One region of the Stenotrophomonas sp. STEN021 genome, then DNA from elsewhere that is predicted to be linked to it. Evidence: riboswitches for the same ligand, from Rfam matches in the RefSeq annotation. Region 1 holds a riboswitch; the other holds the start of a gene.
The links. A riboswitch is a leader RNA that binds a small molecule or an ion and turns the genes downstream of it on or off. The one in region 1 is predicted to bind thiamine pyrophosphate.

Region 1 (15,897 bases):
CAGCGGGCTGAAGAAGGCAAAGCTGCGGTAACGCGAAAAGTCGGCAGTAGGATCTGCCTGGCTGGCGACACGCGGGGTGCTGGCGCAGGCGCCCAGCAGGAGCAGCGTGGACAAGACGAACAGCAGAGAAACGAAGCGAAGTTTCATGGCCTACCCCTGTGGTGTGGACGGCTGCACGCTAGCACGTCTGTACCTGCGCTGGCGTCAAGCAGCGGCAGGGGCACCGGCATGGGTGCCCCGCCCCTGTCGCCGGTCTATTCGACGCGGTAGACCTGTGCGCCCTGCTCGCGGAACTGCGCTGACTTCTCGGCCATCCCCGCCGCCAGCGCCTGCGCCTCCTCCAGCCCCTGCTCGGCGGCGTATTCGCGCACATCCTGGGTGATCTTCATCGAACAGAAATGCGGACCGCACATCGAACAGAAGTGAGCCAGCTTGTGTGCATCCTTCGGCAGCGTCTCGTCATGGAATTCCTTGGCCTTCTCCGGGTCCAGACCGAGGTTGAACTGATCCTCCCAGCGGAACTCGAAGCGCGCCTTGCTCAAGGCGTTGTCGCGGACCTGCGCACCCGGATGGCCCTTGGCCAGATCAGCGGCGTGTGCGGCGATCTTGTACGCCATGATGCCGTCGCGCACGTCCTGCCGATTGGGCAGACCCAGGTGCTCCTTCGGCGTCACGTAGCAGAGCATCGCAGTGCCGTACCAGCCAATCATCGCTGCGCCGATCGCGCTGGTGATGTGGTCGTAGCCCGGGGCGATATCGGTGGTCAGTGGCCCAAGCGTATAGAACGGCGCTTCGCCGCACTCCTGCAGCTGCTTGTCCATGTTCTGCTTGATCAGCTGCATCGGCACATGGCCGGGGCCTTCAATGATGGTCTGCACATCATGCTTCCAGGCAATCTTTGTCAGCTCGCCCAGCGCTTCCAGTTCACCGAACTGCGCCGCATCGTTGGCATCGGCAATACAGCCCGGGCGCAGGCCATCACCGAGGCTGAAGGACACGTCATAGGCCTTCATGATCTGGCAGATGTCTTCAAAGTGCGTGTAAAGGAAGTTCTCCTTGTGATGTGCCAGGCACCACTTGGCCATGATCGAGCCGCCACGCGAGACGATGCCGGTAACCCGCTTTGCCGTCAGCGGCACATGCCGCAACAGCACGCCGGCGTGGATGGTGAAGTAGTCCACGCCCTGCTCGGCCTGCTCGATCAAGGTGTCGCGGAAGATCTCCCAGGTCAGCGCTTCGGCGCGACCATCGACCTTTTCCAGCGCCTGGTAGATCGGCACGGTGCCAATCGGCACCGGCGAGTTGCGCACGATCCACTCGCGTGTCTCATGGATGTGCTTGCCGGTGGACAGATCCATCACCGTATCGCCACCCCAACGGATCGCCCACACCAGCTTCTCCACTTCCTCTGCGATGCCGGACGACACCGCGCTGTTACCGATGTTGGCGTTGATCTTGGTGAGGAAGTTGCGGCCGATGATCATCGGCTCGCACTCGGGATGATTGATGTTGTTCGGCAACACCGCGCGACCGCGCGCGATTTCGTCACGTACGAACTCCGGAGTGATGATCTGCTGGATGCTGGCACCAAAGCTTTGCCCCGGATGCTGCGCGAGCAGGCCGGCATCACGCACCGCGTCCAGCCGCTGGTTCTCGCGGATGGCGACGTATTCCATCTCAGGGGTGACAATGCCACGGCGCGCGTAGTGCATCTGGGTGACATTGGCGGTGCCGATGGCACGCCGGGGCAGCGTGCGGCCGGGGAAACGTACGGCATCGAGTTTGGCATCGTGCTGACGGGCACGGCCGAACTCGGAACTGAGCCCGGCCAACTGCTCGGTATCGGCACGTTCTTCGATCCAGCGCGTACGCACCGCCGCCAAGCCCGCTGCCAGATCGATGGTGGCCTGCGGATCGGTGTAAGGACCAGAGGTGTCGTACACGGTAACCGGATGATTGTCCTCGCCGCCGAACAAGGTTGGCGTGCGGGTCAGCGCGATTTCGCGCATCGGCACCTGCAGGTCCGCGCGCGAGCCAGCGACGAAGATCTTGCGCGAACCTGGAATCGGCCGGGTCACCGACTCGGAGAGTTGCTGGGCCTGTTGCTGCAGGCTGGGCTGTGTATTCATTGGCATTCGTCCTGTCTGTCCGCACGCGGTGTGCGAAGGCCACGCGAGGGATTCGCATGACGGAACGAAGCGAAGGCGTACGCCAGCCGGCCCTGGCCCACTACGGGCACATCGACTGGCGGCACACGAAGCTTCCCTACGCCGGTATCAGCCGGATCAGGTTCGAAGGGTATGTCTCAACCGCGACCCAATGGTCACGGTACCCCCGCTTCGGGCGGCATTAGACCACAAACCGATAGCACTGGCGCAAGCCATGCCAGTGATGGCGCTAACGGAACACTGACGTCGCATTCAGTAGGATCGACAGGGGTAAACACGTTCTCCACCGATGGCGCGGAATCCGCGCCGACCGTATTGCAAGCCATGGCCTGCTTCCCTCCACCCCATGACCGGAGAAGCCTCGATGGTGTTCCGAATTTCCATCGCCCTGGTTGCCTTGCTGGTGCTGATCGCTGGCATCGCGCCCGGTCCCTTCAACGACGTGGTGCAGGCCGCACTGGCCCAGGTAGTTCGAGGCGCCGGCTGGATGTACCTGCTGATCGTGTTCCTGACACTCAGCTTCCTGCTGTACCTGGCCTTCGGCCGCTTTGGCAGCCTGCGTATTGGCGGCGAGGATGCCGAGCCTGATTTTTCCAATGCCAGCTGGCTGTCGATGCTGTTTTCGGCCGGCATGGGCATCGGACTGGTGTTCTGGGGCGCGGCCGAGCCGGTGTCACATTTCGTCACCCCGCCCGAAGGCCTGCCTGCGCAGAGCATGGACGCTGCGCGCGCATCCATGCGCTATGCATTCTTCCACTGGGGCCTGCATCCCTGGGCGATCTATGCACTGATCGGGCTGGCGATGGCCTGGTTCCAGTACAACCGCAATGGCCGCGGCCTGGTCAGCGACATGTTGCAGCCGATCATCGGCCGTCACCATCGCGGCTGGTTCGGCAAGCTGGTCAATATCGCCGCGGTAGTCGCCACCGCGATCGGTGTAGCCACCACACTGGGCTTTGGCACCATCCAGATCGCCGCCGGCCTGCAACGCGTCGTCGGGCTGCGTGCCGATGTGCCCTTGCAGCTGACCGTCATCGCCGTGGCCTTCGTGCTCTACATGTTGTCCACCAGCAGCGGCGTGGAGCGCGGCATCAAGTGGCTGTCCAACTTCAACCTGGCGTTGGCTGCGCTGCTGTTGGCCGCAGTGCTGGTGCTGGGCCCGACTGGTTTCATCTTCGATACCTTCACCACCACGCTGGGCTCCTACCTCAACCAACTGGTGACCATGAGCCTGCGCATGTCGCCGTTCTCCGGCAGCACCTGGGTTGCGGACTGGACCATTTTCTACTGGGCCTGGTGGATTGCCTGGGCACCGTTCGTCGGCTCGTTCATTGCCCGCGTATCGCGCGGTCGCAGTGTGCGCGAGTTCGTGGTCGGCGTGGTGCTGGCCCCCACCCTGCTCGGTTTCCTGTGGTTCTCCGTATTCGGCGGCACCGCGCTATGGACGCAGCTGTTCGGCCACACCGACCTGGTGCTGGCGCTGGGCAATGGCTATGAGACGGTGCTGTTCACCCTGTTTGACAGCCTGCCGGCGTCGCTGCTGCTGTCAGTACTGGCGCTGGTCCTGCTGATGATCTTCTTTGTCACCTCAGCCGATTCTGCGGTGCTGGTACTGGCCAGCATGTCCACCGACGATGCTGGCGACCCGCCCTTGTCGCGCAAGCTGGTATGGGGGGTGGCCATTGCGTTGATCGCGGCGGTGCTGCTGCTGGCAGGCGGGCTGGAAGCACTGCAGGGTATGATCACCATTGCGGCGCTGCCCTTCGCGTTGTTGATGGTGCTGGTGATGGTATCGCTGTACCGCATACTGGACGCCGAGCACAACCGCCAGCGTCGGCTCGCGCAGCGCGCACGGCACATGATGGAGGCATGGATCGAGCGCGAGCAGGCGGCACAGGAAGAAGCACGTGCAGTCACTGAGCATTCGCCAGGTCTGGACAAGTAGGCGGGAGCTGCGGGAGCTGTGAATTGCCGCGGCGCATCTGGCTGGCTTCGCATCCAGCTGCACAATGTGGCTGAACAATTGGGTGGTAAGGACGGCAGCGAAGAGCTCCCCTTCCCCAACCCTCCCCTTCGCTGCGCGAAAGGGAGGGGGCCGTTCTTGGCGATCTACAAGATGGCGACGGAGCCGCTTCTACCCCCTCCCTTTCGCGCAGCGAAGGGGAGGGTTGGGGAGGGGTGCTTTGGCTTTGGCTTTGGCTTTGGCTTTGGCCCTGCTACAACCACAAGAAGCAAAGATCAGTACCCCGCCGCCTGCCCGTCCTTGCGGCTCTCCGAAGCGCCGTAGTAAACGCCGCTTTCCGGGTCACGCATGATCGCCTGATAACCACCATAAGGGCCATCGGCAAACACCACGCGATGCCCCTTGCGCATCAAACTGCGTACCGTCTCGTAGGAAAACCCGGTTTCCAGATTGACCTCGCCACCATCACGCATCGCCGTGGCCCGCCCGGTCGGCTCGGTCGAACCCTCATGCTGGATACGCGGCGCATCGCCAGCCTCCTGCAGGTTCATGCCGAAATCCACCAGGTTCATCACGATCTGCGCATGCCCTTGCGGCTGCATCGCACCGCCCATCACGCCAAAGCTGGCGAACGGCTTGCCGTCCTTGGTGATGAAGGCCGGGATGATGGTCTGGAACGGACGCTTGCCCGGCGCATAGCCGTTGGGATGGTCTTTCTGCAGTACGAACATCTCGCCGCGATCCTGCAGGATGAAACCCAGGCCCGGCGGCGCCATGCCGCTACCCATGCCGCGATAGTTGGATTGGATCAATGACACCATCATGCCGTCGGCATCGGCCACGGTCATGTAGATGGTGTCGCCCTCCTCCAGCTGCCTGGGCGTGCCCGGCTGCACTTCCTTCAAGGCCTTGTCCATCGAGATCAGCGCACGGCGCTGTGCGGCGTACTCTTTGGATATCAGCCGCTGTACCGGCGCCGGCGAAAATGCCGGGTCCGCATAGAAGCGGGCGCGATCGGCGAACGCCAGCTTCTTGGCTTCGACAAACAGATGGATGTGCTCTGCCGAGCCAAAGGGGATATTCGAGAAATCGTAGCCTTCCAATACATTGAGAATCTGCAGCGCGGCGATGCCCTGGCTGTTGGGCGGCAGCTCCCACACGTCGTAGCCGCGGTAGTTGCTGCTGACCGGCTCGACCCACTCACCTTGGTGCGCAGCCATGTCCTCGTAGCTCAGGTAGCCGCCATTGGCCTTGAAGTAGTCGCCAATGCTGCTGGCGACGTCGCCTTTGTAGAACGCATCGCGACCGCCATCGGCAATCCGCTGCAAGGTGTTGGCAAGGTTCGGGTTGCGCCACATCTGCCCCTTGCGCGGCGCGTGCCCATCAATGGTGAACTGTTCCTTGAAGCCCGGATACTGCGACAACTTGGGCACCGAGCGATCCCAGTAATAGGCAATCACCTCCGACACCGGATGCCCTGCGCGCGCATAGGCGATTGCCGGTGCCAGATTCTCCGCCATCGGCTTGCGCCCGAAGCGTTCGTGCAAGGCGAACCAGCCATCCACCGCGCCAGGCACCGACACCGGCAGCGGCCCGGTCGCTGGAATTTCCTTCAGGCCGCGCCGCTGCAACTCGGCCAGCGTCAGCGAACGCGGAGAACGGCCCGAACCGTTGTAACCATGGAGCTTCTGCGTCTTCGGGTCCCAGACAATCGCGAACAGATCGCCGCCAATACCGTTGCCGGTGGGCTCCATCAAGCCCAGGGCAGCATTTGCGGCGATGGCTGCGTCCACCGCCGAACCACCCGCCTTCATCACGTCAAGCGCGATCTGCGTGGCCAACGGCTGCGACGTGGCCGCCATCGCATGTGGCGCGATGACTTCCGAACGGGTGGCAAATTCATGACCGGTCAGACGGTCTGCAGCAAGCGTCGTTACCGACGCCGTGGATAGAGCAAGCAACAACGCGGTACGCAGCATGGCGGACAACCAGCAAGGGAATGCTTGGACGATAGCCCAGCCCCCGCGCTGACGCACGCCTTGCGCATGTGCTTCGTACAACGCTCGCCCTCGCCCAGGCGTTCAAGCCAGCCGAGCAGGGCTCGCCGGCATCGGACTGTCTTTGCGGGAGCGGCGTCAGCCGCGAAGCAAGGAGATCTTCAGATGAGGAGGTTTGGGCAAGCTCAGCTTCGTGGCTGACGCCGCTCCCACAGAAAAACAGCCTGCTCGCAGATCACCACGGGCAACTCAGCCCTAGATCCGCGCAGACGCCATTGCAATCAATCCGGCTGCCTCATGCCCACCGCTGGCCCCACCACTGATCTGCTCAAGCAGGCCACGCGTCTCCTGGCCAGGATGCAAGCCCAGTTCCTGCTGGAGTGTCGATTCGAATCGCTGGTAGACCTTCAAGGCCGCACCATGCATGCCGGTACCGGCATGGGCGCGCATCACCCGTCGGGTATGCACTTCATTCCATGGATCGCGCTGACTCAAGGCATTGGCCAGCTGCACCGCCGGCTCCCAACGGGCGGCTTCCAGCATTTCATCGCAGCAGTGTGCCGCCGCATCGATCAGCTGCGCGTCCAGCAATTGCCGGGTGCTCGCCAGCCAGCTCTGGAAGTTGGAATCGGCAATGTCCTCCATTCCATCCAGGAACACCCGCTGCTCGGCCATCAGATGGACCGACTCACACGGCGTCTGCTGCAGCAGATCGACATCGAACAGTGGCTCACTGCCGCGCATCAGACCAACCGCAGAGCGCTCGATGCGCAGGATGCCCTGCCCCAAAACCAAGGTGCAGAAGCGATTGAGGTTGCTCAGCACCTGGCGCAGGTTGGTCAGTGCGCTGGTCTCACCCAGGTTTGGCCACAACAAGGCCGCCAGCGCTGCCCGCGAATGCATGCGGTTGGACTCGATCGCCAGGTAGCCGAGCAGGGTCCAACCCTTCCGGTAGATCAGCGGTGCAGGCAGCCCCCCTCCCTGGCCCATCAGCTGCACCAGACCTGGCGTCGGCTCGCCGCGGGGTCCGTCACAGCGGTGCCCGCCTGCACACGTGATGTGCTGTCCTGTTAACTGCATCATGGCTTCCTTCCTCCGGCCGGCCCAGAAAAGAGCCTCTTACTTCCTAAACCGGCAAAAGCGGCGCAATCCAATCACCCCCCGGACAAAATTTCTCTCCCGCGCCAATCCAAACCGCCGGATTGGCCCGAATCCGCGCAATCCAGCCTCAGTGGACGCTCGTACGTGTAGGTTTCAGCCGCAACCATGCCGCCACGACGGGGCTTACGCAGCGAAACCAGAAAATCACACCTGCAAGCGTTGACACGCACCTGCCTGCGGTGGTTATCTCGACTGATGCTGCAACGCCACAACACCACCGCCAACTCGCCTTCGACCCCGGCTCACGCCGCGGCGTCGCTGCTTGTACTCGTACTTATTACCGAACCTACAGGGGCGGGGCGAGCTGGCGCGTAGCAGAAAATGCCAGATTCGAACAAAGACCCCGCACCGGCCCCGGCGCGGGGTTTTTCGTTTCCAGCTTCTATTTCATCTGAAACCATGTATCCGACCCCAGACACCTTCAACAAACACACCGTCAACGCCGCCTGCTGCAGCGCTGCGGCCTGCATGGTGTCTGCCCCGCCCGCCCCGGCCGCTGCGTCCTGACGCAACGGCCGTTTTTATTTCTGCCTGACTCTCTTCATTGCAAGGAAACCAAGCACCATGAGCACCAACGAACTGCCCCAGATCAAAATCGCCGTCGTCGGTTACGGCAGCCAGGGCCGCGCCCATGCCATGAACCTGCGTGAATCCGGCTTCGACGTGGTTGTCGGCCTGCGCGCTGGCGGCCCCACCGAGGTCAAGGCGCAGGCCGATGGCTTCACCGTCAAGAGCCCGGCCGAAGCAGTCAAGGACGCCGACCTGGTCGCCGTGCTGACCCCGGACATGGTGCAGAAGAAACTGTACAACGAGGTGCTGGCCCCGAACATGAAGCAGGGCGCCTGCCTGCTGTTCGCGCACGGCCTGAACGTGCATTTCGGCATGATCGAGCCGCGCGCCGACCTGGACGTGGTGCTGGTCGCGCCGAAGGGCCCGGGCGCACTGGTGCGTCGCGAATATGAAATCGGCCGCGGTGTGCCGTGCATCTACGCGGTCTACCAGGACAAGAGCGGCAAGGCCGAGCAGTTCGCGCTGGCCTATGCCGCCGGCTTGGGCGGCGCCCGCGCCAACATCATCAAGACCACCTTCAAGGAAGAGACCGAAACCGATCTGTTCGGCGAGCAGGCCGTGCTGTGCGGTGGCGCGTCCTCGCTGGTCCAGGCCGGCTTTGAAACCCTGGTCGAAGCCGGCTACCAGCCGGAAATCGCCTACTACGAAGTACTGCACGAACTGAAGCTGATCGTCGACCTGTTCTACGAAGGCGGCATCACCCGCATGCTGGAGTTCATCTCCGAGACCGCCCAGTACGGCGATTTCGTCAGCGGCCCGCGCGTCATCGATGCCTCGGTGAAGGCACGCATGAAGGACGTGCTGACCGACATCCAGAACGGCACCTTCACCAGGAACTGGGAAGCCGAGTACGACGCCGGTCTGCCGAACTACAAGAAGTTCCAGCAGGCCGACATGGAACACCCGATCGAAAAGGTTGGCAAGGAACTGCGCGCCAAGATGGTTTGGCTGCAAGGTCAGACTGCGTAATCCGCGGTCCCCCACCCGCAACTGGCAAAGGTCGCTGCATGAACACATCCACCCCCGGTGCGCCCCGTAACGGCGCACGCTGGCTGACGCAGGCTCTGGAAGCCGAAGGCGTGCAAACGCTGTTCGGCTACCCGGGCGGCACCATCATGCCGTTCTACGACGCATTGGTGGACTCCAGCCTCAAGCACATCCTGGTACGACACGAGCAGGGCGCCGCATTGGCCGCCAATGGCTATGCCCGCGCAAGCGGCAAGGTAGGCGTATGCGTGGCCACCTCCGGCCCGGGTGCGTCCAACCTGGTCACCGGCATCGCCGACGCCATGCTCGACTCGGTACCGATGGTGTGCCTGACCGGTCAGGTCGCTACCCCGCTGCTGGGTACCGATGCGTTCCAGGAACTGGATGTGTTCGGCATGACCCTGCCGATCGTCAAGCACAGCTGGCTGGTGCGCAGCGTTGATGAGCTGCCACACGTGGTTGCCGAAGCCTTCCGTGTCGCCCGCGAAGGGCGGCCCGGTCCGGTGCTGATCGACCTGCCCAAGGACGTGCAGCTGGGCGATGCCTCGCACCTGCCCGAGCACGTGCCGGCTTCGGTGGATCCGGTGCCGGCGCCGTCTGCCGAGCGGCTGGCTGCCGCGGTGGAAATGATTGCCGCTGCCGAAAAGCCGGTCATCTATGGCGGTGGCGGCATCGGCCTGGCTGATGCGGTCGGCGAGTTCCGCCACTTCGTCGAAAGCTCGGGCATCCCGACCGTGCTGACCCTGCGCGGCCTGGGTGCATTGCCAGCCAATCATCCGCAATACCTGGGCATGCTGGGCATGCACGGCACCCGCGCCGCCAACATGGCGGTGCAGGAGTCGGACCTGCTGATCGTGGTCGGCGCGCGCTTCGATGACCGTGCCACCGGCAAGCTGGCCGAGTTCGCCCCGTTCGCCCGCGTCATCCACCTGGATGCCGATGCCTACGAGATCTCCAAGCTGCGCGCGGTCGACATCGCCATTCCCGGCGATGTCAAAGCCGGCCTGCAGGCACTGACCAGCATCCGCAGCAGCTGCAACAGCTGGCGCGCACGCTGTGCCGCCAACCGCGAAAAATTCGCCGCCCGCTATGACGCACCCGGCCACGACATCTACGCCCCAGCGCTGCTGAAGCGGCTGAGCGAAGTGGCACCGCCGGATACCGTGATCGCCTGTGATGTCGGCCAACACCAGATGTGGGTTGCTCAGCACTGTCGCTTCAATCACCCGCGTAATCACCTGACCTCCGGCGCGCTGGGCACGATGGGCTTCGGCCTGCCGGCAGCGATGGGCGCGCAGTTCGCCTGCCCCGATCGCACCGTGGTGCTGGTCTCCGGTGATGGCAGCTTCATGATGAACGTGCAGGAGCTGGCCACCATCGCCCGCTGTCGCCTGCCGGTGAAGATCGTGCTGCTGGACAACTCCTCGCTGGGCATGGTCCGCCAGTGGCAGGAGCTGTTCTTCGCCGAGCGTTACAGCGAGATCGACCTGTCCGACAACCCGGATTTCGCAGCGCTGGTGCAGGTATTCGGCATCCCCGCCACCCGCATCACCCAGCGCGCGCAGGTTGAAGATGCACTGGCCGCCATGCTGGATACGCCCGGCCCGGCGTTCCTGCACGTGTCCATCGATGCACGCGCCAACGTGTGGCCGCTGGTGCCACCCAACAACGCCAACAGCACCATGCTGGACAGCAACCCAGCCCATGCCAAGGCAGTGCAGGAGAGTTCCAATGCAATACCGGCTTGACCTGGTGCTGAAGCCTGCCGAAGGCGCGCTGGTGCGCGTGATCGGCATGGTCGAACGGCGCGGCTTCGCCCCCAGCAACATCGCCGGCAATCGCAATGCCGACGATGCCGGCCGCTGGCACGTGCAGATGGACATCCATGGCACGCGCCCGCCGGAAACCCTGTGCCATCAGCTGCAGAAGGTCTACGACTGCGAATCCGTGCAGCTGGTACCGGTAGCAGGTGCCAGCGTATGAGCAGCGACGTAAGTGGCGTACCGGTAGTACGCCGCCACAAGCAACGGAGGCGTCTTCTTCAACGCGAACAGTCGACAGCTGGTTCGCTTGTATCCGGTGACGGCCACGTACATGCCTGACCGTGGCCGCGCCAACGCAGTTGCAACACCCGCTGACGCATTGAACGTCAGCGTTGCCGACGTCTTGGCCGCGCAGGCACGCCTGCGCCGTTTTCTGCCACCTACCCCGCTGCATTACGCCGAGCGTTTCGGCACCTGGTTGAAGCTGGAGAACCTGCAGCGCACCGGCTCCTACAAGGTGCGTGGTGCCTTGAACGCGATGCTGGCCGCACTGGAACGCGGTGACGAGCGCCCGGTGATCTGCGCCTCGGCCGGCAACCACGCCCAGGGCGTGGCCTGGGCCTCGCACCGGCTGGGTGTGCAGGCCATCACGGTGATGCCGCATGGCGCACCGGCCACCAAGATCGCCGGCGTGCAGCATTGGGGCGCCACCGTGCGCCAGCACGGCAGCAGCTATGACGATGCCTATGCCTTCGCCCGTGAGCTGGCCGAACAGAATGGCTACCGCTTCCTGTCCGCCTTCGACGACCCTGACGTGATCGCCGGCCAAGGCACATTGGGCATCGAGTTGGCACCGCATGCGCCGGACGTGGTGATCGTGCCGATCGGCGGCGGCGGCCTGGCCTCCGGCGTCGCCCTGGCGCTGAAGTCGCAGGGCGTGCGCATCATTGGCGCGCAGGTTGAAGGCGTGGACTCGATGGCGCGTGCCATCAAGGGCGACGTGCGCGAAGTCGACCCGGTGCCAACCCTGGCCGATGGCGTCAAGGTCAAGATTCCCGGCTTCCTCACCCGCCGCCTGTGCGCCAGCCTGCTCGACGATGTGGTCATCGTGCGCGAAGCCGAGCTGCGCGAAACCCTGGTGCGGCTGGCGCTGGAGGAGCACGTGATCGCCGAAGGGGCTGGCGCGTTGGCGCTGGCCGCTGGTCGCCGCGTCTCCGGCAAGCGCAAGTGTGCGGTGGTATCGGGCGGCAACATCGATGCCACGGTATTGTCGACCCTGTTGTCTGAAGTACGTCCCAGCCCACCGCGCAAACCGCGACGGCGTAACGCCGAACGACTTAGAAGCCGTGTCGTTGCAGCGACACAGCGCAGCTCCAAATCCGAATCCCCCAAAATTCCCGTTACCGCCGCAGTCGAGGAGACCCTCTGGTGAATACTCCAACCAACAACACCCCGCGAATTACCATCTTCGACACGACCCTGCGCGACGGTGAGCAATCACCCGGCTGCAGCATGACGCCACCGCAGAAGCTGGTGATGGCAAGGGCGCTGGCGGAACTGGGCGTGGACGTGATCGAAACCGGCTTCCCCGCAAGTTCGCAGTCCGACCGCGAGGCCATGGCCTTGATCGGCCGTGAGGTACGCCAGCCGGTCCTGGCAGTGCTGTCGCGCTGCCTGGCCGGCGATATTGAAACCTCCATCAAGGCCCTGGAAGCCGCAGCGCGCCCGCGCCTGCATCTGTTCCTGTCCACCAGTCCGTTGCACCGCGAGCACAAGCTGCGCATCAGCAAGGAACAGGTGCTGGAGTCGGTGCACAAGCATGTGAGCATGGCGCGCGGCTATCTGGACGATGTCGAGTTCTCCGCCGAGGACGCAACCCGCACCGAACTGGACTTCCTGACCGAAGTCACCCAGGTTGCCATTGCCGCCGGTGCGCGCACCATCAACCTGCCCGACACCGTTGGCTTCACCACGCCGGAAGAAATCCGCGCGATGTTCCAGCATGTGATCGCCAATGCCGCCGGTGCCGACAAGGTCATCTTCAGCACCCACTGCCACAACGACCTGGGCCTGGCTGTGGCCAACTCGCTGGCCGCCATCGAAGGCGGCGCGCGCCAGGTGGAAGGCTCGATCAACGGCATCGGCGAGCGCGCCGGCAACTGCGCGCTGGAAGAAATCGCGATGGTGCTGAAGGTACGCAATGCCTTCTACAACTTCGATACCGGCTTCGACACCCAGCGCATCGTGCCCACCTCGCAGCTGCTGCAGCGTCTGGTCGGCATGCCGGTGCAGCGCAACAAGGCCATTGTCGGCGCCAATGCATTCGCGCACGAATCCGGCATCCACCAGCACGGCATGCTGCGCAACCGCAACACCTACGAGATCATGCGTCCGGAAGACGTGGGCTGGGAGTCCTCGCAGATGGTGCTGGGCCGCCACAGCGGCCGCGCCGCGGTCGAGGCGCGCCTGCGTGCGCTGGGCTACTGGCTGGAAGAAGAAGAGCTGAAGCTGGTATTCGACCAGTTCAAGGCGCTGTGCGAGCAGCAGCGCGTGGTCACCGACGCCGATCTGCAGACCCTGATGCAGGGCACCTCCAGCAGCGACGGTTACCGCCTGGCTTCGATGACCATCAGCGACGTCGGCAGCCGCGCCAATGCGCTGGTTGAACTGTCCGATCCGGAAGGCAACCGCGTCGCTGAAACCGCACAGGGCGACGGCCCGGTTGATGCCTTGTTCTCGGCCCTGTCGGCGGCCACCGGCGTGCAGCTGACACTGGACAGCTACCACGTGCACAGCGTCGGCATCGGCGCCGATGCACGCGGCGAAGCCAACCTGAGCGTGCGTCACGAAGGTGAGATCCTCGAAGGCACCGGCACTAGCCGTGACATCATCGAAGCCAGCGCCTTGGCCTGGCTGGATGTCACCAACCGCCTGCTGCGCCAGCGTGAAAGCAGCACCACCGAGGAAGCCGTCAGCGCCTGAGCGCGACGGCAGAACATAGGCAACGGAACGAACCAATGAGCTCCGCACCCAAGACCCTGTACGACAAACTGTGGGACGCCCACGTTGTCGTTCCCGAATCCGACAACGCGCCGGCCGTGCTGTACATCGACCTGCACCTGATCCATGAAGTGACCTCGCCGCAGGCCTTCACCGAACTGCGCCAGCGCGGCCTGAAGCCGCGCCGCCCGGACCGCACCAAGGCGACGATGGACCACTCCACGCCGACCCTGCCGGCCGGTCCGGACGGCAAGCTGCCGTACGCCAGCAAGGCCTCCGAAGCGCAGGTCGAAACCCTGGCCAGGAACTGCGCCGAATACGGCATCGAGCTGTTCGACCTGTCCTCGGCCAACCGTGGCATCGTCCACGTCATCGCCCCGGAGCAGGGTTTCACCCAGCCGGGCATGACCATCGTCTGCGGTGACAGCCACACCTCCACCCACGGTGCGTTCGGCTCGCTGGCCTTCGGCATCGGCACCAGCGAAGTCGGCCACGTGCTGGCCACGCAGTGCCTGCTGCAGCGCAAGGCCAGGACCATGGCCATCACCGTTGACGGCGAGCTGGCACCGGGCGTCGGTGCCAAGGACGTGGTGCTGCACATCATCGGCGTGATCGGCGTCAACGGCGGCACCGGCCATGTGCTGGAATTCCGCGGCTCGGCGATCCGCGCGATGGACATGGAACAACGCATGACCCTGTGCAACATGTCCATCGAAGCTGGCGCCCGCGCCGGCATGGTGGCGCCGGACCAGGTCACCTTCGACTGGGTCGCCAACACCCCGCGCGGCCCCAAGGGCGCCGACTTCGACACCGCCGTGGCGTACTGGTCCTCGTTGAACAGCGACGAAGGCGCGCGCTTCGATGTCGAAGTGCAGATCGACGCCGCCGACATCCGCCCGACCCTGACCTGGGGCACGCACCCGGGCACCGCGATTGCCGTTGATGCGCCGATTCCGGCTGCCAACGATGCCGCCGCGCAGAAGGGCCTGGACTACATGAAGTTCGAGGCCGGCCACAGCTTGATCGGTACGCCGGTGGACGTGGTGTTCGTCGGTTCCTGCACCAATGGCCGCCTGAGTGACATGCGCGAAGTGGCACAGGTGCTGCGCGGCCGCCGCGTCGCCGATGGCGTGCGCATGCTGGTGGTGCCGGGCTCGGAGATCGTCAAGCGCGACGCAGAGGCCGAGGGTATCCACGACGTCGTGCGGGCTGCCGGTGCCGAATGGCGTGAACCGGGCTGCTCGATGTGCATCGCCATGAACGGCGATCTGGTCGCACCGGGCCAGTTGGCGGTTAGCACCAGCAACCGCAATTTCGAAGGCCGCCAGGGCCCGGGCTCGCGCACCCTGCTCGCCTCGCCGATGAGCGCGGCATGGGCAGCGGTGAACGGCCGTGTTGCCGACACCCGCGATCTGTTTGCCAAGGAGGTGGCGTGATGGCCATCGCTTTTGCCCTTCTCCCTCCGGGAGAAGGTGCCCCGAAGGGGCGGATGAGGGCGACCGCTGCTCATTCCGGCAAACACCCTGCGCAAGCACACCCTCATCCGGCGCTGCGCGCCACCTTCTCCCGGTGGGAGAAGGGCTACGCACTGGAGCTGTACTGATGGCCGCACTGACCCGCATCGTTTCGCGCAGCGTGGTGCTGCGCCAGACCAATATCGACACCGACCAGATCATCCCGGCGCGGTTCCTGTCCACCACGGAGCGCGCTGGCCTGGGCAAGAACGCCTTCAATGACTGGCGCTGGCAGGCCGATGGTTCGCCGAACCCCGAATTCGCCTTCAACCAGCCGCACAACCAGGGCCGCGCGATTCTGTTGGCCGGGCGCAACTTCGGTTGCGGCTCCTCGCGCGAGCATGCGCCGTGGGCATTGACCGATCTGGGCCTGCAGGCAATCGTCAGCAGCGAGATCGCCGACATCTTCCGTGGCAATTCATTGAAGAACGGCCTGCTGCCAATCGTGCTGGATGAGGCCGATGTGCAGGAACTGATGCAGAACCCGGACGATGAGCTGACCGTGGATGTGGCGGCGCGCGAACTGCGCACCTCCAGCGGCAAGGCGTACAGCTTCCCGCTGGATGGCTTCTCGCAGACCTGTCTGCTGGAAGGCGTGGATCAGCTGGGCTGGCTGCTGGGCCGGGTGGATGAAATCGAGCGGTATGAGGCGGCGAAAGCGGCGTGAGACGCCTGCCCTTCTCCCTTCGGGAGAAGGTGCCCCGTAGGGGCGGATGAGGGTGCGGGCGAAGCCTACTGCAGCCAAACAGCGCATGGCACCCCCTACCCTCCCCC
Region 2 (15,897 bases), on a different contig from region 1:
GCGAACACCAGCCTGCCAGCATTCCTCAAGGCGCAAGCGGGGGTGGATATGGCAACTCAGCGAAGTGCAGGCAACGCGATACAACATCACCCAAACGTCGCCTTCGCCGGAAAGGCGGTGGCCGCGTGTTTTCTGGCCGGTATCTGCATGGCTGTTCTGGCGCCGGCGTTACCTCCGGCGTTGCTGTGCTGGGCAGCATTGTTGGCAGGCCTGCTGTTGTGGCTCGCAGCCCCACACTGGCGCTGGCTGGGTGCGTTGCTGGCCGGCTTGGGCTGGACTTGCCTGCATGCAGGTTGGGGCCTGGACCAGCAGCTGGCCGTTCACAGGGAGGCGCAGGAAGTCATGCTGACTGGCGTTGTAAGCAGCCTTCCCCAGCATGAGTTCCGCCGTACCCGCTTTCAACTGCGCCTGGATGCAAGCACCGATCTGGCGACGGATCTGCGCGGTCAGACGGTACAGGTGTCCTGGTACGACGATTTCGGTGCGACCGAACCCGGTCCGCGAATGCAGGTGCACGCGGGTGAACGTTGGCGATTGAACCTGCGTCTGCGTGCGCCACGCGGACTGGTCAACCCCGGTGGCTTCGACGCCGAGCGACACGCCTTGGCGCAGGGCCTTGCCGCCAGCGCGGTCGTGCGCCAATCGCCTGCACCGCAACGGTTGGCGACAGCTGCTGGACTGGGGGCATGGCGCGAGCGCATGGCCGCGCGGATCGCAGCGCAGGTGCCGGCTGCGTCTTCGCGCTATGTGCAGGCGCTGGCGCTAGGCGATACACGCGGTCTCGGCGAAGGCGATTGGCAGGTGCTGCGCGCGACCGGCTTGACCCATCTGATCGCGATCTCGGGCTTTCATGTCGGCATGGTCGCACTGTGCACGGCGTGGTTGGTGGCAGGGCTCTGGCGCTTGCTGCCTTGGTGCGGTCGCTATTGTCCGCGCCCGCAAGCTGTGGCCACTGGTGCGTTGCTCGGGGCAACGACGTATGCGGCGGTGGCTGGGTTCGGCTTGCCAACCGTGCGCACCGTGCTGATGGTTGCGGTGGTGGTGCTGGCAAGGCTTGGTCGCAGGCCGGTCGATGTTGCCGGCGCTTTGGCGTTGGCCGCCTTGGCCGTACTTTGGCTGGCGCCATTGTCGGTGTTGACCGCTGGCTTCTGGCTCAGCTTCGCCGGGGTGGCGTGGTTGCTATGGTGTCTGCCCGAGCGCACACATTGGCTGCGCGGGTTCTTGTCGGCGCAACGTGTTGCGACGCTGGGCCTGTTGCCGCTGACGGTGATGCTGTTCGGTCAGGCCTCGGCGATCGGTCCGCTGGCCAACCTGGTCGCAATTCCCTGGTGGAGTCTGGTGGTGGTGCCGCTGGCGCTTGTCGGTACTGCACTGGAGGCGATGTGCAGTGGCGCCGGCGGCGTAGCCTGGCGGGCCTCGGCATGGTGCTTCGATCTGAGTTGGCCGCTGTTCCAGATGCTGGGTAGTGGTGGCTATTCATTGTGGTGGCTGCCCGAGCCGGTGTGGTTTGCCTTGCCCTTGGCTCTGTTGGCTGCAATGTGGCTGTTGCTGCCGGCTGGGGTGCCGGGCAAGTGCCTGGCGGTACTGCTGTGGTTGCCGCTGTGCCTGCCATGGCGTGACAGGCCCGAGTGGGGGGAGTTCGAGCTGGTTGCGCTGGATGTGGGGCAGGGGTTGGCAGTGCTGCTGCGCACCGGCCATCACGCCTTGCTGTTTGATACCGGGCCGGCGGTAGCTGACGGCTTTGATGCCGGCGAGCGGGTGGTGGTGCCTGCATTGCGTGCTTTGGGCGTGCCGCGCCTGGATCGGGTAGTGGTCAGCCATGGCGATCATGATCATGCCGGTGGGTTGGCGGCGGTGCAGGGCGTTCTGCCTCCTGCGCAGGTGTTGATGCCGCCGGGGCTGGCCTTGGGTGCTGGTGCCGAATCGACCTGCCTGGCAGGTCAGAACTGGCAATGGGATGGGGTACTGTTTGAATTTCTGCACCCCACACCGGGTTTTCCCTATCTGGGGAATGAGTCCAGCTGCGTGCTGCGGGTGCAGGGCGCATATGGAACGGCCTTGTTGACCGGCGACATTGGCGAGGTCATCGAGCAGCGCCTGCTCAAACAGGCGCCGGCAAAGCTGCGTGCTGATGTGGTGCTGGTCGCCCACCATGGCAGCGGCGGCTCTTCCAGCCCCGGTTTTGTCGCGGCAACCGACGCGCGTCTGGCGTTGATCTCCAACGGTCATGGCAATCGCTTCGGTCACCCGCGCCAGGATGTGGTGGCGCGCTGGCAGCGTTCCGGGGCCGAGGTGCTGAACACGGCCGGGAGCGGGGCGCTGCAGGTATGGCTGGGCAGGGAGGGTTTACAGCTGCGGGAGCGCAGAATCTGGCGTTCAAGGCTATGGGACGCCGCTGAGCGGGTGCGGGCGGCTGCTATCCTATCTGACATCAAATACGCGGCCACGGCGCCGGAGGGTTGAAACGTGTGGGAATTGGTCAAAGCCGGCGGATGGCCGATGGTGCCGTTGCTGTTGTTGGGCGTGCTGGCGTTGGCGATCGTCCTGGAGCGTTTCTGGAGTCTGCGCCGCAACGAAGTACTGCCGCCGGGGCTGGGCCAGGAGGTCCGCAACTGGGCCGCGCGCGGCAAGCTGGATGCCTCGCATATTGATTCCCTGCGCGCCAACTCACCGCTGGGTGCGTTGCTTGCGGCCGCGCTTGAGGCACGTAACCGCCCGCGTGACCAGATCCGCGAGCGCATCGAAGACACTGGCCGCCATCTGGTACATCGGATGGGGCGTTTCCTCAATGCCTTGGGCACCATTGCCTCCGCAGGCCCGCTGCTGGGCCTGCTGGGCACGGTGGTCGGCATGATCCAGATGTTCCTGGGCATCCTCGATCACGGCGTTGGCGATGTGGGGCAGCTTGCTGGCGGCATCGGCAAGGCATTGGTGTGTACCGCAACCGGCATGATGGTCGCGATCCCGGCGTTGATGTTCCATCGCTACTTCCGTGGCCTGATCGATGGCTATGTGATCGAGATGGAGCAGGAAGCCAGTGCGCTGTTGGACGCACTTGATGGTCGTCCGGCAGTAATGGCAGCCAGCAAGGCTGCCGCGCCGCGCCCGGCGGCAACCGAGAAGGCCTGAGCCCATGCGGATTGGTAGCAATCGCACCCAGGATGAGCCGCATATCGATCTGGTGCCGTTGATCGATGTGATCCTGGTATTGATCATTTTCTTTGTGGTCACCACCACCTTCGATGCGCGCTCCACGCTGCAGGTGCAGTTACCCACGGCCAGCGACCAGAAGACCAGCGCGCCGCAGAGTTCGCTGAGCGTGCTGGTCAATGCCGATGGCCGTTACTTCGTCAACGATCAGGAAGTGCTGCGCACCGACATCGAGTCGCTGAAGCAGATCATCGCGCAACTGGCCGGTGCCGACCGTGAGCAAAGCGTCTTGCTGCGCGCTGACGCACGCACGCCCTACCAGGCTGTAGTCACCGCGCAGGATGCCTTGGGTCAACTCGGTTTTCGCCGGATCGCGATTGCAACCGCACCGGAAACCAAACAATGAGTGATAACGATTCGGCCTGGCAGGTCTACAGACGTCTGCTGGGCTTTGCCAAGCCCTATCGGCCGCTGTTGTTGATGGCCGGCCTGGGCATGTTGATCGAGGCTGGTGCGGGCAGTGGCTTCCTGATCCTGATGAGCCCGATCACCAATAGTCTGGTGAATCCGAAGGACATCAACCAGTGGATGCCGTTGGCCGTCATCGGGTTGTTCCTGTTGCGCGGTGTCGCCGGTTATCTGACTGATATGGGCATGGGCAAGGCCGCGCGCAGCATTGCCCGTGATTTCCGGGTGCTGGTGCTGGGCAAGTACCTGCGCCTGCCAGGGCAGCGTTTCGACTCCGAGCCAGTGCCATCGATGTTGGTGCGGCTGGGCTCGGACAGCGACCAGGTGGCGCAGGCGGCGATTGATGCGATGAAGGTAGTGCTGCAGCAATCGCTGCAGGCGCTGGGTTCGCTGGCGGTGATGTTGTACTACAGCTGGCAAGTGACGCTTGCGATCTTCGTGCTGGCGCCGCCACTGGCCTGGGTGATGAACATGGTGGCCAAGCGCTACCGGCGTATCAGCCACCGCATCCAGGAAAGCGGTGCTGATCTCCTGCAGGCTGCGGACCAAGCGCTGTCCAGCCATCAGGAAGTGAAGATCTACGGTGCGCAACCGGCTGAGCTGGATCGTTATACCGGCTTGGCCAATACCAATCTGCGGCTGGCGATGAAGGTTGAGGCGACGCGCAGTATTTCGTCGAGCATGGTGCAGTTGATCGGCGCGGTCGGCTTGGCTGCACTCTTGCTTATTGCGGGCCATGAAGCAGCTGCGGGGCGTTTGACGGTAGGCGACTTTGTTGGCCTGCTGATGGCGATGCTGGCGATCATTCCGGCGCTCAAGCAGCTGACCAACGTGCAGAACATGACCCAGCGTGGCATCGCCTCGGCGCAACGCCTGTTCCATGTGCTTGACGCCAAAGACGAAGTGGATGCGGGCAATCTGCCGCTCCAGCGCGCCAGAGGCCTGTTGGAGTTCCGGCACGTCACTGCCCGCTATACGGGCCAGGCCAAGCCGGCACTGGAAGACATCAGTTTCATCGCCAAGCCAGGCACGGTCACCGCCATCGTTGGCCGTTCGGGCAGTGGCAAGTCGACCCTGATCAAGCTGATTCCGCGTTTCTATGAAATCGAGGCTGGCGAAATCCTGCTCGATGGCCATCCGCTGCAGGACTACAAGCTGGCCGATCTGCGCCGGCAGATCGCATTGGTTGGCCAGCAGGTCACCTTGTTCAATGGCAGCATTGCCGAGAACGTCGCCTATGGCGAACTGCAGCAGCGCAGCACCGAGCAGTTGCAGCGGGCGATCGATGGGGCAAATGCCAGCGAGTTCGTCGAGCAGCTGCCGCAGGGCGTGGATGCACCGGTCGGGGCAAAGGGCGGTCGCCTGTCCGGGGGCCAGCGCCAGCGTCTGGCGATTGCCCGCGCAATGCTCAAGGACGCGCCGATCCTGATCCTGGACGAAGCCACCGCTGCGCTGGACAACGAGTCCGAGCGGTTGGTGCAGGACGCACTGCAGAAGTTGATGCCCGATCGCACCACGCTGGTCATTGCCCATCGCCTGTCCACCATCGAACACGCCGATCAGGTGCTGGTGATGGACCAGGGGCGCATTGTCGAGCGCGGCACCCATGCCGAATTGCTGGCAATGGGTGGCTTGTACGAACACCTGCATAGCATGCAGTTCCGCGACAGGCAGGAATGATGGCCAAGCAAGGACCGCAAACGCCCGCCTACTGGTATGGCGATGCGCCGGTGCCGTTGCCGGCGCGGTTGTTGGCACCACTGTATGGTGCGGTAACCGGTCTGCGCCGCAGTCTGTACCGCCGTGGCTGGCTACGCGCCCGGCAGGTGCCGCTGCCGGTGATCGTGATTGGCAACATCACCGCCGGTGGTACCGGCAAGACGCCGTTGACCATCGAGCTGGTCAATCGCCTGCGTGCAGCGGGCTGGAAGCCCGGTGTTGCCAGCCGCGGCTACGGTCGTGATCAGGCCGATACGGCGCGCTGGGTCACCGCCGATATGGACGTGGGCCTGGGCGGCGATGAGCCGGTGCTGATTGCCTGGAAAACCGGCGTACCGGTACGGGTGGACAAGGATCGGGTTGCCGCGGCCAAGGCCTTGCTGGACGCTGGCTGCGATGTGGTGGTCTGCGATGATGGTCTGCAGCATTACCGGCTGGCGCGCGATATCGAAATCGAGGTGGTGGATGCAGTGCGCCGCTATGGCAACGGGCGGTTGCTGCCGGCCGGCCCGCTGCGTGAACCGGTCTCGCGTGCTGCGCATTGCGACTTCCGGGTGGTCAATCTTGGGCAGACCAGTGATGCGACCATCCCCACGGAGGACTCGGGCTTTGGCGAATGGGCGATGCGTTTGTCCATCGATGTCGCACGGCCGCTGAAGGGCGGCCGCGACAAGCCTCTGCGGGCATTTGCCGGGCTGCGTGTGCACGCGGTGGCAGGTATCGCCAATCCGCAGCGGTTCTTCCAGATGCTGCGCGCGCGCGATATCGGCGTGGTGCCGCATGCCTTTGCCGACCATCATCGTTACACGCCGGAGGATCTTTCCTTCGGTAGCGAGTTGCCGGTATTGATGACCGAAAAAGACGCCGTCAAATGCCAGCGTTTCGCTACGGCTTGGCATTACGCGGTGCCGTTGCAGGCCGAGTTGCCGGCGGCATTCTGGGTAGCCTTGCTGGACCGCCTGGGTAAGCTTTCCCGCGGCTGAGGGCTGCCGTTGTCGAGCGTGTTGAAAGGAGTTCAGATGAGCGTTGTTCCCGAATTCGTTGTAGCCATTCCAGCCCGCTATGCTTCCACCCGCTTGCCGGGCAAGCCCTTGGCGCTGATCGCCGGGGAGCCGATGGTGCTGCACGTGGCGCGCCGAGCGCTGGCCGCCGGTGCCCGCGAGGTCTGGGTGGCAACCGATGATGCGCGCATCGCGCAGGCGGTGGCGGGGCTGCCCGGCATTCATGTGGCGATGACCGATCCTGCACATGCCTCCGGTACCGACCGTCTGGCCGAATGCGCGCGGCAGGCCGGTTGGGCCGACGATGTGATCGTGGTGAACCTGCAGGGGGATGAACCCTTCGCCCCTGCCGCGGGTATCCAGGCCGTGGCAAGGATTCTGGCCGACAGCGGCGCACCGATGTCGACGCTGGCAACGCGGGTGGAGGATGCGCCGACCTTGTTTGATCCCAATGTGGTCAAGCTCGTACGGACCTCGCAGGGTGATGCCCTGTACTTCAGCCGTGCGCCGATTCCGTGGCACCGCGATGGCTTTGCCAGCAGTCGCGATGTGCTTCCTGCAGGGCAGTGGCTGCGGCATATCGGTATCTACGGTTACCGGGCCGGTTTCCTGCAGCAGTTTGCCGCCATGCCGCCCGGTAATCTGGAGCAGATCGAATCGCTGGAGCAGCTGCGGGTGCTGGAGGCTGGTTTCCGCATTGCGGTGGCCTTGTCACCGGCGCCGTTCCCGCCGGGAATCGATACCCCGGAAGACCTGCATCGCGCCGAGGCGCAGATGAGGGCGGTGCAGTGAAGTTGCTGGTGGTCTGCCTGGGCAATATCTGCCGCTCGCCGATGGGCGAAGGAGCCCTGCGTGCACGGATTGCCGAAGCAGGACTGGGCAGTTGGGTGCAGGTCGACTCGGCCGGTACTTCGGGCTATTGGCATGCTGGCCGCAGTCCCGATCCACGTGCTGTTGCCTGCGCGCGCCAGCGCGGCGTGGACATAGCGGCTCAGCGCGCCCGCCAGCTGTTGGCCGAGGACTTCGAGGAATACGACCTGATCCTGTGCGCTGATGGCGACAATCTGCGCGACGCCCGGGAGCTGGCGCCGGCTGGGTTCGAGGCGCGTGCGGTATTGTGGCTGCCGTGGGCGGGCATTGACGGGGCCGATGTGGTGCCGGACCCCTATTACGGTGACGTGGCAGATTTCGAACACAGCTGGGCACTGCTCGATACTGCGGCCCAGGCCACAGTGCGTCGCCTGTCGCGGCGCGATGACTCCGGCATAATCCCTGCATGAACGACAACCGCGTAACGGAACTGCCTACGTCCGCTATCTGGCTGAACGCTGCGCCTGCAACCCTGCAGGACATGCGCGGCCGCCCGCTGGTGCTGGCCTTCGTCAACGGCGCGTCTGTTTGGTGCATGCAGCGGCTGGCCGAGGTCATGCGCTGGCAGGCACGCAATCCCGGCCGGGTGCAGCTGCTGGTGGTGCAGGTGCCGCGCTTCGAATTCGAGCGCGAGCCGCAACATGCGCTGAAATTGCTGCGCCGCCAGGGCATCAGTGCGCCCATCGTGCTGGATGCGCAATGGGACGCCTGGCGCCGCTTCGAGGTGCAGTCCTGGCCAACCTTGCTGATGCTCGATGCCTATGGGCAGGAGCAGGAACGCCTGGTCGGCGCAGCTGGCGACCTGGAGCGGGCCTTGAACAGCCTGGGCGAAGGCGTGATGCGTGCGCTGGACGACGACGGCTACGGCATCCGTGAGATCAACGCCGAGCCGCGCCTGCCGCTGCTGTTCCCGGCTGGCCTGGTGGCAACGGCCGACCGCCTGTATGTGGCCGACACCGGCCATCATCGGATTCTCGAGTGCAACCATGCTGGCCGGGTGCTGCGTCAGTTCGGTCTGGGCAGCGCCGACCTGATCAATGGCGGCACCGGCGAGGCGGCCTTCAATCGCCCGCAGGGTTTGGCCCTGGTGCGCGAAATACTGTATGTAGCCGACACCGGCAACCACGCCTTGCGCAGTATCAATCTGGTCAGCGGCCAGGTGGACACCTTGTGTGGCAACGGTCGTGCCGGTGATCCGCGTGCCGGCGTGTTGGCCCAGCCCTGGGACAGCCCGCTCAATCACCCGGCGGCAGTTGCGGTGGCCGACAACCAGGTCCATATCGCGATGGCCGGTGACAACCACATCTGGAGCTATGACCTGGGCAGTCGCGAGCTGCGCTGGCGGGCCGGTGCCGGCGCGGCGGAAGTGCGCGATGGCAGCGGTCATCTGGCGGCATTTGCACAGCCCAGCAGCCTGGTCGCAGTCCAGCAGGCGCTGTATGTCTGCGACGCCTTGGGCTCGGCTATCCGTTCGGTGCAACTGCGTGGTGACCTGGTGCAGACCCTGGTCGGGCAGGGGCCGTGGGAGTCGGGTAATGTTGATGGCCCGCGCTTGCGTGCACGCCTGCAGTACCCGCTGGGCCTGGCAATGGGGCCGGATTCGCCGCTGTTGTGGATTGCCGATGCAGGCAATGGCTCGCTGCGTACCCTGCGCCTGGGTGGTGGTGATCTGTCCACGGTCAATCTGCCCCGGCGTCTGCATGGCCCGACCGCGTTGGCGGTGGCCGCCGGCGCAATCTGGATTGCCGAGGCCGACGCGCACGCCGTACTGCGCTTTGATCCACTCAGCGGCGAACTGAGTGAAGTGCCGATTGAAGGATGACCGACGTCGTTGCCAATGAGTTCGATGGCAAGGCCTTCGCGGCGGCGCTGAGTACCGCGCCTGGTGTATACCGGATGTACGCTGCCGACGACACCTTGCTGTACGTGGGCAAGGCCGGTGCGCTGCGCAAGCGCGTAGGCAGCTATTTCAACGGCTCGCCGAAGAGCCGGCGCATCATGATGATGCTGTCGCAGGTGGCGCGGATGGATGTCACCGTGACCCGCACCGAGGCCGAAGCACTGCTGCTGGAAAACCAGCTGATCAAGTCGCTGAACCCGCGTTACAACGTTTCGCTGCGTGATGACAAAACCTATCCGCAGGTGTTGCTGACCCGCGAGCAATGGCCACGGATCGCCCTGCATCGCGGTCCGCGTGCGGTGCCCGGGCGCTATTACGGGCCGTATCCGGGCGTCGGCGCGGTGCGTGAAACGCTGAACCTGATGCACAAACTGTTCAAACTGCGCAGCTGTGAGGACAGCGTGTTCCGCAACCGCTCGCGGCCCTGCCTGCAGTACCAGATTGGTCGTTGCAGCGCGCCCTGCGTGGAACTGGTGCCACAGGCCGAGTACGACGAATCGGTGCGGCGCGCGGCGATGTTCCTGGAGGGCAAGAGTGACCAGCTCGCCGACGAATTGATGCAGGCCATGCAGCAGGCCAGTGACACGCTGGAGTTCGAGCGTGCCGCGCGGTTGCGTGATCTGGTCGCTTCGTTGCGCAGCATGCAGAACCGCCAGTATGTCGATGGCCGCGCCGCCGATCTGGACGTGCTGGCCTGCGCAACCCAGGGCGCCAGTGCCTGCGTGATGCTGCTGGCCTTCCGTGATGGCCGCAATCTCGGTACGCGCGCGTTCTTCCCGCGCACCAACGGCGAGGACAGTGCCGAAGAGGTGCTGGCCGCGTTTGTCTCGCAGTACTACGTCGAACATGAGCCGCCAGCTGAAGTGCTGCTGGATCGGCAGATTCCGGATGCGGAGATGATCGAGGCCGCGCTGAGTGCATCGGCCGAGCGCAAGGTGGCCCTGAAGTGGAACGTGCGTGGCGAACGCGCGGGATACGTGGAACTGGCAAGTCGCAACGCACAGATCACGCTGGTCGCCGAGATGGACAGTGCCGGCGCGCAGCAGGCACGCAGCGAAGCGGTGCGCGAGATGCTGGGCCTGGCCGAGCCGGTCAAGCGCGTGGAGTGTTTCGATATCAGTCACACCATGGGTGAGGCCACGGTGGCCTCGTGCGTAGTGTTCGATGCTGCCGGCCCGGTGCGCGCGCAGTACCGTCGCTACAACATCAGCGGCATCGAGCCGGGCGACGATTACGCCGCCATGCGCCAGGCCATCGACCGGCGTTTCCGCCGCGTAGTGGAAGAGGGTGGGGTGCTGCCAGACGTATTGCTGATCGACGGCGGCGCCGGACAGTTGGCACAGGCACAGGCAGCGCTGGCTGACCTGGGCGTGGAAGGGGTGATGCTGGTCGGCGTGGCCAAGGGCGTGGAGCGCCGTGCCGGCCACGAAGCGCTGGTGCTGCCTGATGGGCGCGAGCTGCGCCCTGGCGCCGCGTCACCGGCGCTGCAGTTCATCCAGCAGGTGCGTGACGAGGCTCATCGCTTCGCCATTACCGGTCATCGTGGGCGTCGCCAGAAGGCGCGCATGACCAGCAAACTCGAAGATATTCCCGGCATCGGTCCACGTCGGCGCGCCAGCCTGCTCAAGCATTTTGGCGGTATTGCCGGTTTGAAGGCGGCTGGTGAGGCTGAAATCGCCCGCGTGGAAGGCATCAATGCCGCCCTTGCTGCACGTATCTACGCTAACCTTCATGGTCTGTCGGTACCCGATCCGGCGGCGGAGTAATGCTGTAATGAAATTGACCATCCCCACCTGGCTGACATTGCTGCGGATCATGATGATCCCGGTGCTGGTGCTGGTGTTCTATCTGCCCTATGCATGGACAAATTTCGCCTCGGCGGCGATTTTCGGCCTGGCGGCGATCACCGATTGGCTGGATGGCTGGGTGGCGCGCAAGTACGAGCAGCATTCGGCATTCGGTGCGTTCCTGGATCCGGTGGCGGACAAGTTGATGGTGGCAGTGGCCTTGTTCCTGATCGTGCAGGGGCACCCGACGCCGTGGATGGCGTTCTGGGCGGCGGTGATCGTCGGCCGTGAAATCGCGGTGTCGGCATTGCGCGAGTGGATGGCCGAGATTGGTCAGCGCGCCAAGGTGCGGGTGGCGATGATCGGCAAGGTCAAGACCACTGCACAGATGGTGGCGCTGCTGTGCCTGCTGTACTCGGTGTCGCCCAATACCTCGTACAAAACCATCTGGATGGGCGAGCCGGTTTTCCACATCGGTGACTGGATGTTGGCCATCGCCGCTTTGCTGACTCTGGTGTCTGCGCTGCAGTACCTGCGTGCGGCCTGGCCGAGCCTGCGTGAAGACGAAAAGGCCGCGCGCAATAGTGCAGTCAAAAAGTGAACAGGCTGTTGACACCGTGGCCAATGCATGTAGAATTTCGCCTCCCAAGCGGGAATAGCTCAGTTGGTAGAGCGCAACCTTGCCAAGGTTGAGGTCGCGAGTTCGAGTCTCGTTTCCCGCTCCAGTTTCAAACATCGCTCCATGTTTACTCGTGGTTTGATGCGTAAATAGATGTAGCAAGCCTGCGGGAATAGCTCAGTTGGTAGAGCGCAACCTTGCCAAGGTTGAGGTCGCGAGTTCGAGTCTCGTTTCCCGCTCCAGTCTTGCGATCCATCTCGAATGTCGGTTCTCTGTTTCGCAGGTGCTGCATTCAATCCGCGGGAATAGCTCAGTTGGTAGAGCGCAACCTTGCCAAGGTTGAGGTCGCGAGTTCGAGTCTCGTTTCCCGCTCCAGATAATGACCAGCAGATTCCATGTGATATCTGCAGGTAAAGAAAAGCCCCTGACGGGGCTTTTTTGTTGTCCGCGATTTACCTTCAGCCAGCTGCTGCCGACATCGGCGGCAGCTGGCAATGCGTGACGCTGCTCAGCGCGCGCCGTGCGCTGCAGGTTCCGCAGCGGTGGTGTGGGCCGCTGCACTCCATGCACGCAACCCGATCACGGCAAGACCGAGGAAGAACACGTACAGCGCCGCGGTCACATGCAGTGACTTGAACAGATACGCGCCTACGTACACCACGTCGACCACGATCCATAGCCACCAGGTGGCGGTGTGGCGGCGTGCCTGCCACCACTGCGCGACCAGGCTCAATCCGGTCAGCATCGCGTCCAGCCACGGCAGTGATGCATCGGTGAAGCTGTGCATGCCGGCACCGAGCGCGATGCCACCAAGCAGGCCGATGCCCAGGTCACGCAGCATCTTGCTGCGTGACAAGGGCACGATGCGCACGCTGCCTTCGTCGGCGGCGTGCCGTCGCCAGTTGATCCAGCCGTAGACGAGGAAGACAGCAAATGCGAGCTGCAGCAGCGTGTCCGAATACAATTTGGCTTCGGCGAACACCAGCGCATACAGCGCTACCGACAACAGGCCGACCGGCCAGGCGACCATTCGCCGTTGCGCCATCAACCAGACGCCAAGGATGCTGCATAGCGCGGCCGACCATTCGAGCGTGGTGCTGCTCACAGCGCGATGCTCACCGATAGGCGTGCCTGACGCGGTGCGCCCGGGAACAGGTAGTAGTCGCCCAGGCTGCTGCCGGTGTCGCGCCAGTAGAAGCGGTTGAACAGATTGTCCACCGACAGGTTCCAGCTCACTGCGTGGCCTTGCAGCTGGTGCTTGAAGCGCAGCCCGGCGTCGAACACGTTGTAGCTCGGTGCGCGTACCGCACCATCAGCGCGCGCGGTATTGGCAGATGCGTAGCGCCAGCCGCCGGTAAGATCCAGCCCTTCAACGAAGGGCAGTGCATAGCTCAGGTGCACGCTGGCCCGCAGCTTGGGTACGTTGACCAGTTGGTGGCCTTCGTAGCTCGGCGTGCCGGTGTCGCGCGCACGTGCCTGCAATACGCTGGCGCTGGCGACGATCTGCAACGCATCGGTGAGCTGGCCGTTGGCGGTCAGTTCCAGGCCGGCGTGGGCCTGCTTGCCTTCCTCTACGAAGGTATAGCCGACGTCGCTGCCATCGGGCTTAGCGTACTGATAAGGCTGAGTGGTACGGAACAGTGCCGCGCCCAGGGTCAGCTGCTCGCTGCTGGAATACTTCACGCCGATTTCGAGCTGGCGCGACTGCACTGCCGGCAGGAAGGTGTCGGCGTTGGCGGTCCAGAACGGTGCTTCCTGGCCCAGCGAGATGCCTTCGACGTAGCTGGCGTAGGCATTGATGCTGTCGCTGGCCTTCCACATCACCGCAGTCTGCGGCAGGAAGCGCGATAGGCGGCTGCGGCGTTGTGGGTTGCCACGCTTGTCGTAGGCGCGTTCGTCCAGACGCACGTAGCGGCCGCCGGCCAGCCACTGCCAGTCTTCATTGAGCTGGATGCGGTCCAGTGCGAATACAGCGGTCTGGCGGCTGTCCAGGCGACGTGCGGACGCGCTAGGTATCAGCGGCGAGGGCTCGAACACGGGTAGCTGCTTGTCGTGGATATTGACCGTGCCGACGTATTCGTTGACGTTGCGGCGCTTGTCCACGGTGCGGCGGAACTGGTCGGCACCCATGGTCAGCTGATGGCCGATGTTGCCGGTGTTGAAGCTGCCGCGCAGCTCGGCGCGCAGCTCCTGGTTGCGACGGGTATCGTCCGGGCTGCGGTAGTCGTAGATGTCGTAGTCGCCGTTGGGGGCGAAGTAGTTGCCGGGTACGCTGCCATCGGCGCATTGCGCGGCGTAGTAGCAGCCGTAGGCGAATGCGACGTTGTCATCGATCACCGTGTGGCTGTGGCTGAGGGCAACGCGTGACTGCCAATTGGCGTTGAAATCATAGGTGTGCAGCGCGGTGATGTTGGTGCTGGCGATGCCCACCGGCTTCTGCCACGGCTGATAGCCAAGTAACTGTTCACGGTCCACGCTGGTCGGCAGTTCCCGTCCGCCCAGCAGCTGGTAGCCGGAGGCCGAACGCTGCGCGCTGGTCTGGTAGTTGGCATCCACTTCGAGCTTGCCGCGCTCACCGATCAGCCAGTCGGTCGCCAGCGAATAGAAGTTGCGGCGGCCATCGGCATGTTCGATGTAGGAACTGCTGTCGTCCCAGGCTGCGTTGAAGCGCAGGCCGATGCGCGGGGTCAGCCAATGGCCGACGTCGATGGCGGCGTAGCGCGAGCCTTCGTTGTCGGTACCCAAGGTGACGGTGCGTACTTCGGCTGGCCGCTTGCCGACGTAGTTGATGATGCCGCCTGGCGCCATCACGCCGGCCGCCAGGCCAGCTTCGCCCTTGAGGACTTCAACGGCCTGCAGATTCTCCAGTGCCAGCCGCTGTTCGCCGGCGATCGACATGCCGTTGAAACGGTAGCCGGTGGCCGTGTCCAGCGCGAAGCCGCGGATGGCGACATTCTGGTAATAGCCGACCGGGGCGTAGGCATCGCCCAGCGAAGCGTCATTGCTGGCCAGCTCGGACAGTGAGCGCACCTGCTGGTGGTCGAGGAAGTCGCGGTCCAGCACGTTCATCGATGCCGGCGTGCTTTTCCAGTCGCCGCTGCCGAAGCTGTTGACGCGGGGGTTGTCCGCTTCCGGCTGACGGGCCTGCACGCGTACGGCGGCAAGCTCGGTCGGCGAGTGTGCGGCAGCGGCATCAAGGCCGGTGTCGCTGGCGTACAGCGGCAGGGCGGTGCTCAGGGCGAGAGACAACAGCGTGGGGCGCAGGCAGCGGTTCATTCGATTCGTCTTCAGGCAACAAGGGAGACGAAGCGAAGGCGCGCATGCGCAGCGCCAATGACGGCGCTACGGCTGCTGCTCAAAGCTCCCTACGCCGGTGCAAACCGGATCAGGTTCCAAGGGACTCTCTCAGCCTGGCAACGCCAGGCACCCCCGCTTCAGGGACGCATTTCACTACAAATGCGAACGATTTGCGAGTCGGGCCGCTTCAGGCGGCCGCGTGCAGGGCCTGCAGCAGGGCTTGGCCGGGAGGGCTGGCGAACCACTCGGGGTGGCCAAGCATGAATGGCTGCCAGGCGACATCGGCATTTGCGGTGGAGCCGGTGACACCTTCGAAATACTCGACTTCGGACAGTGCAAAGTCGAAATGCACCATTGGCAGCAGGTCGGCCAGCAGGTGTACCCGTTCGGCAGACAAGGGCAACACCTCGCGGTAGCCGTCGAGCAGGGCCAATGCGATATCGATACGTACCGCCTCGGCGCCGCGCTCCAGCTCCAGCCAGGCCACGGCGTTGCGTTCGATGGCGGTGGCCAGATCGAACAGGGCGCTGGTGGGAGAAGCCAGGCCGAAATCGAGCACGCTGCTGACCTGCATCGCGTTGTCGCCGTGGCCCCACAGCAGGTTGGAGACATGCCAGTCGTTGTGGGCCCACAACGGCGGCTCGGCCTGCAGCCGCGCTGCCAGTCCGGTGTGCCAGGGCAGGACGCTGCGCTGCAGTTGTTGCTCCCAGGGAATGCGCGACAGGTAGCGGGCAAGACCGGGTCGATTGCGCAGGTCGGTCTTGAGCGCCGTGATGGGGTCTTCTGCGCGGATCAACTCATCACGTGCGACCAGCAGGTGGGTGCTGCGCTGGGGGGCCTGATAACTGGCGGAGGCGCGGTGCACGGTGGCCAGCATGCGGCCGGCGGCTTGCGCGCGTTCGATTTCGGTCAGCAGCGTCCACGAAGGGGCATCCCGGTACAGGTCCTGGCCATCGGCTACGGCATGCAGCTCGTAGGTCCAGTCGCCGTGCTCAATGGCAGTCTGGCCATCGTGGCCATGCAGGAGCTGGGCAACCGGCAGCCCTGCCTTGGCGAGGTGGGTGATGAACTGATGCTCTTCCAGCA

Region 2: it holds a riboswitch for thiamine pyrophosphate, as region 1 does, so the genes downstream of both, ACVOL0_RS09110 (TonB-dependent siderophore receptor) here and thiC (phosphomethylpyrimidine synthase ThiC) in region 1, are expected to answer to the same signal.

What each region holds. Positions count from the first base shown of each region.
Region 1 is NZ_JBRREH010000003.1:38,067-53,963, reverse strand. It holds gene ACVOL0_RS01245 (DUF4136 domain-containing protein) at 1-147, opposite strand, end outside; gene thiC (phosphomethylpyrimidine synthase ThiC) at 255-2,129, opposite strand; TPP riboswitch at 2,245-2,346, opposite strand; gene ACVOL0_RS01235 (BCCT family transporter) at 2,533-4,113, shown strand; gene ggt (gamma-glutamyltransferase) at 4,407-6,110, opposite strand; gene ACVOL0_RS01225 (AfsR/SARP family transcriptional regulator) at 6,384-7,118, opposite strand; gene ilvC (ketol-acid reductoisomerase) at 7,854-8,828, shown strand; gene ilvG (acetolactate synthase 2 catalytic subunit) at 8,867-10,594, shown strand; gene ACVOL0_RS01210 (ACT domain-containing protein) at 10,578-10,829, shown strand; gene ACVOL0_RS01205 (threonine dehydratase) at 10,941-12,041, shown strand; gene ACVOL0_RS01200 (2-isopropylmalate synthase) at 12,038-13,591, shown strand; gene leuC (3-isopropylmalate dehydratase large subunit) at 13,627-15,045, shown strand; gene leuD (3-isopropylmalate dehydratase small subunit) at 15,212-15,790, shown strand.
Region 2 is NZ_JBRREH010000033.1:457-16,353, reverse strand. It holds gene ACVOL0_RS09180 (DNA internalization-related competence protein ComEC/Rec2) at 49-2,463, shown strand; gene ACVOL0_RS09175 (MotA/TolQ/ExbB proton channel family protein) at 2,467-3,129, shown strand; gene ACVOL0_RS09170 (ExbD/TolR family protein) at 3,134-3,556, shown strand; gene msbA (lipid A export permease/ATP-binding protein MsbA) at 3,553-5,298, shown strand; gene lpxK (tetraacyldisaccharide 4'-kinase) at 5,298-6,320, shown strand; gene kdsB (3-deoxy-manno-octulosonate cytidylyltransferase) at 6,357-7,130, shown strand; gene ACVOL0_RS09150 (low molecular weight protein-tyrosine-phosphatase) at 7,127-7,618, shown strand; gene ACVOL0_RS09145 (hypothetical protein) at 7,615-9,030, shown strand; gene uvrC (excinuclease ABC subunit UvrC) at 9,027-10,874, shown strand; gene pgsA (CDP-diacylglycerol--glycerol-3-phosphate 3-phosphatidyltransferase) at 10,882-11,496, shown strand; tRNA gene ACVOL0_RS09130 (tRNA-Gly) at 11,545-11,620, shown strand; tRNA gene ACVOL0_RS09125 (tRNA-Gly) at 11,681-11,756, shown strand; tRNA gene ACVOL0_RS09120 (tRNA-Gly) at 11,814-11,889, shown strand; gene pnuC (nicotinamide riboside transporter PnuC) at 12,023-12,619, opposite strand; gene ACVOL0_RS09110 (TonB-dependent siderophore receptor) at 12,616-14,790, opposite strand; TPP riboswitch at 14,860-14,955, opposite strand; gene ACVOL0_RS09105 (phosphotransferase enzyme family protein) at 14,999-15,897, opposite strand, start outside.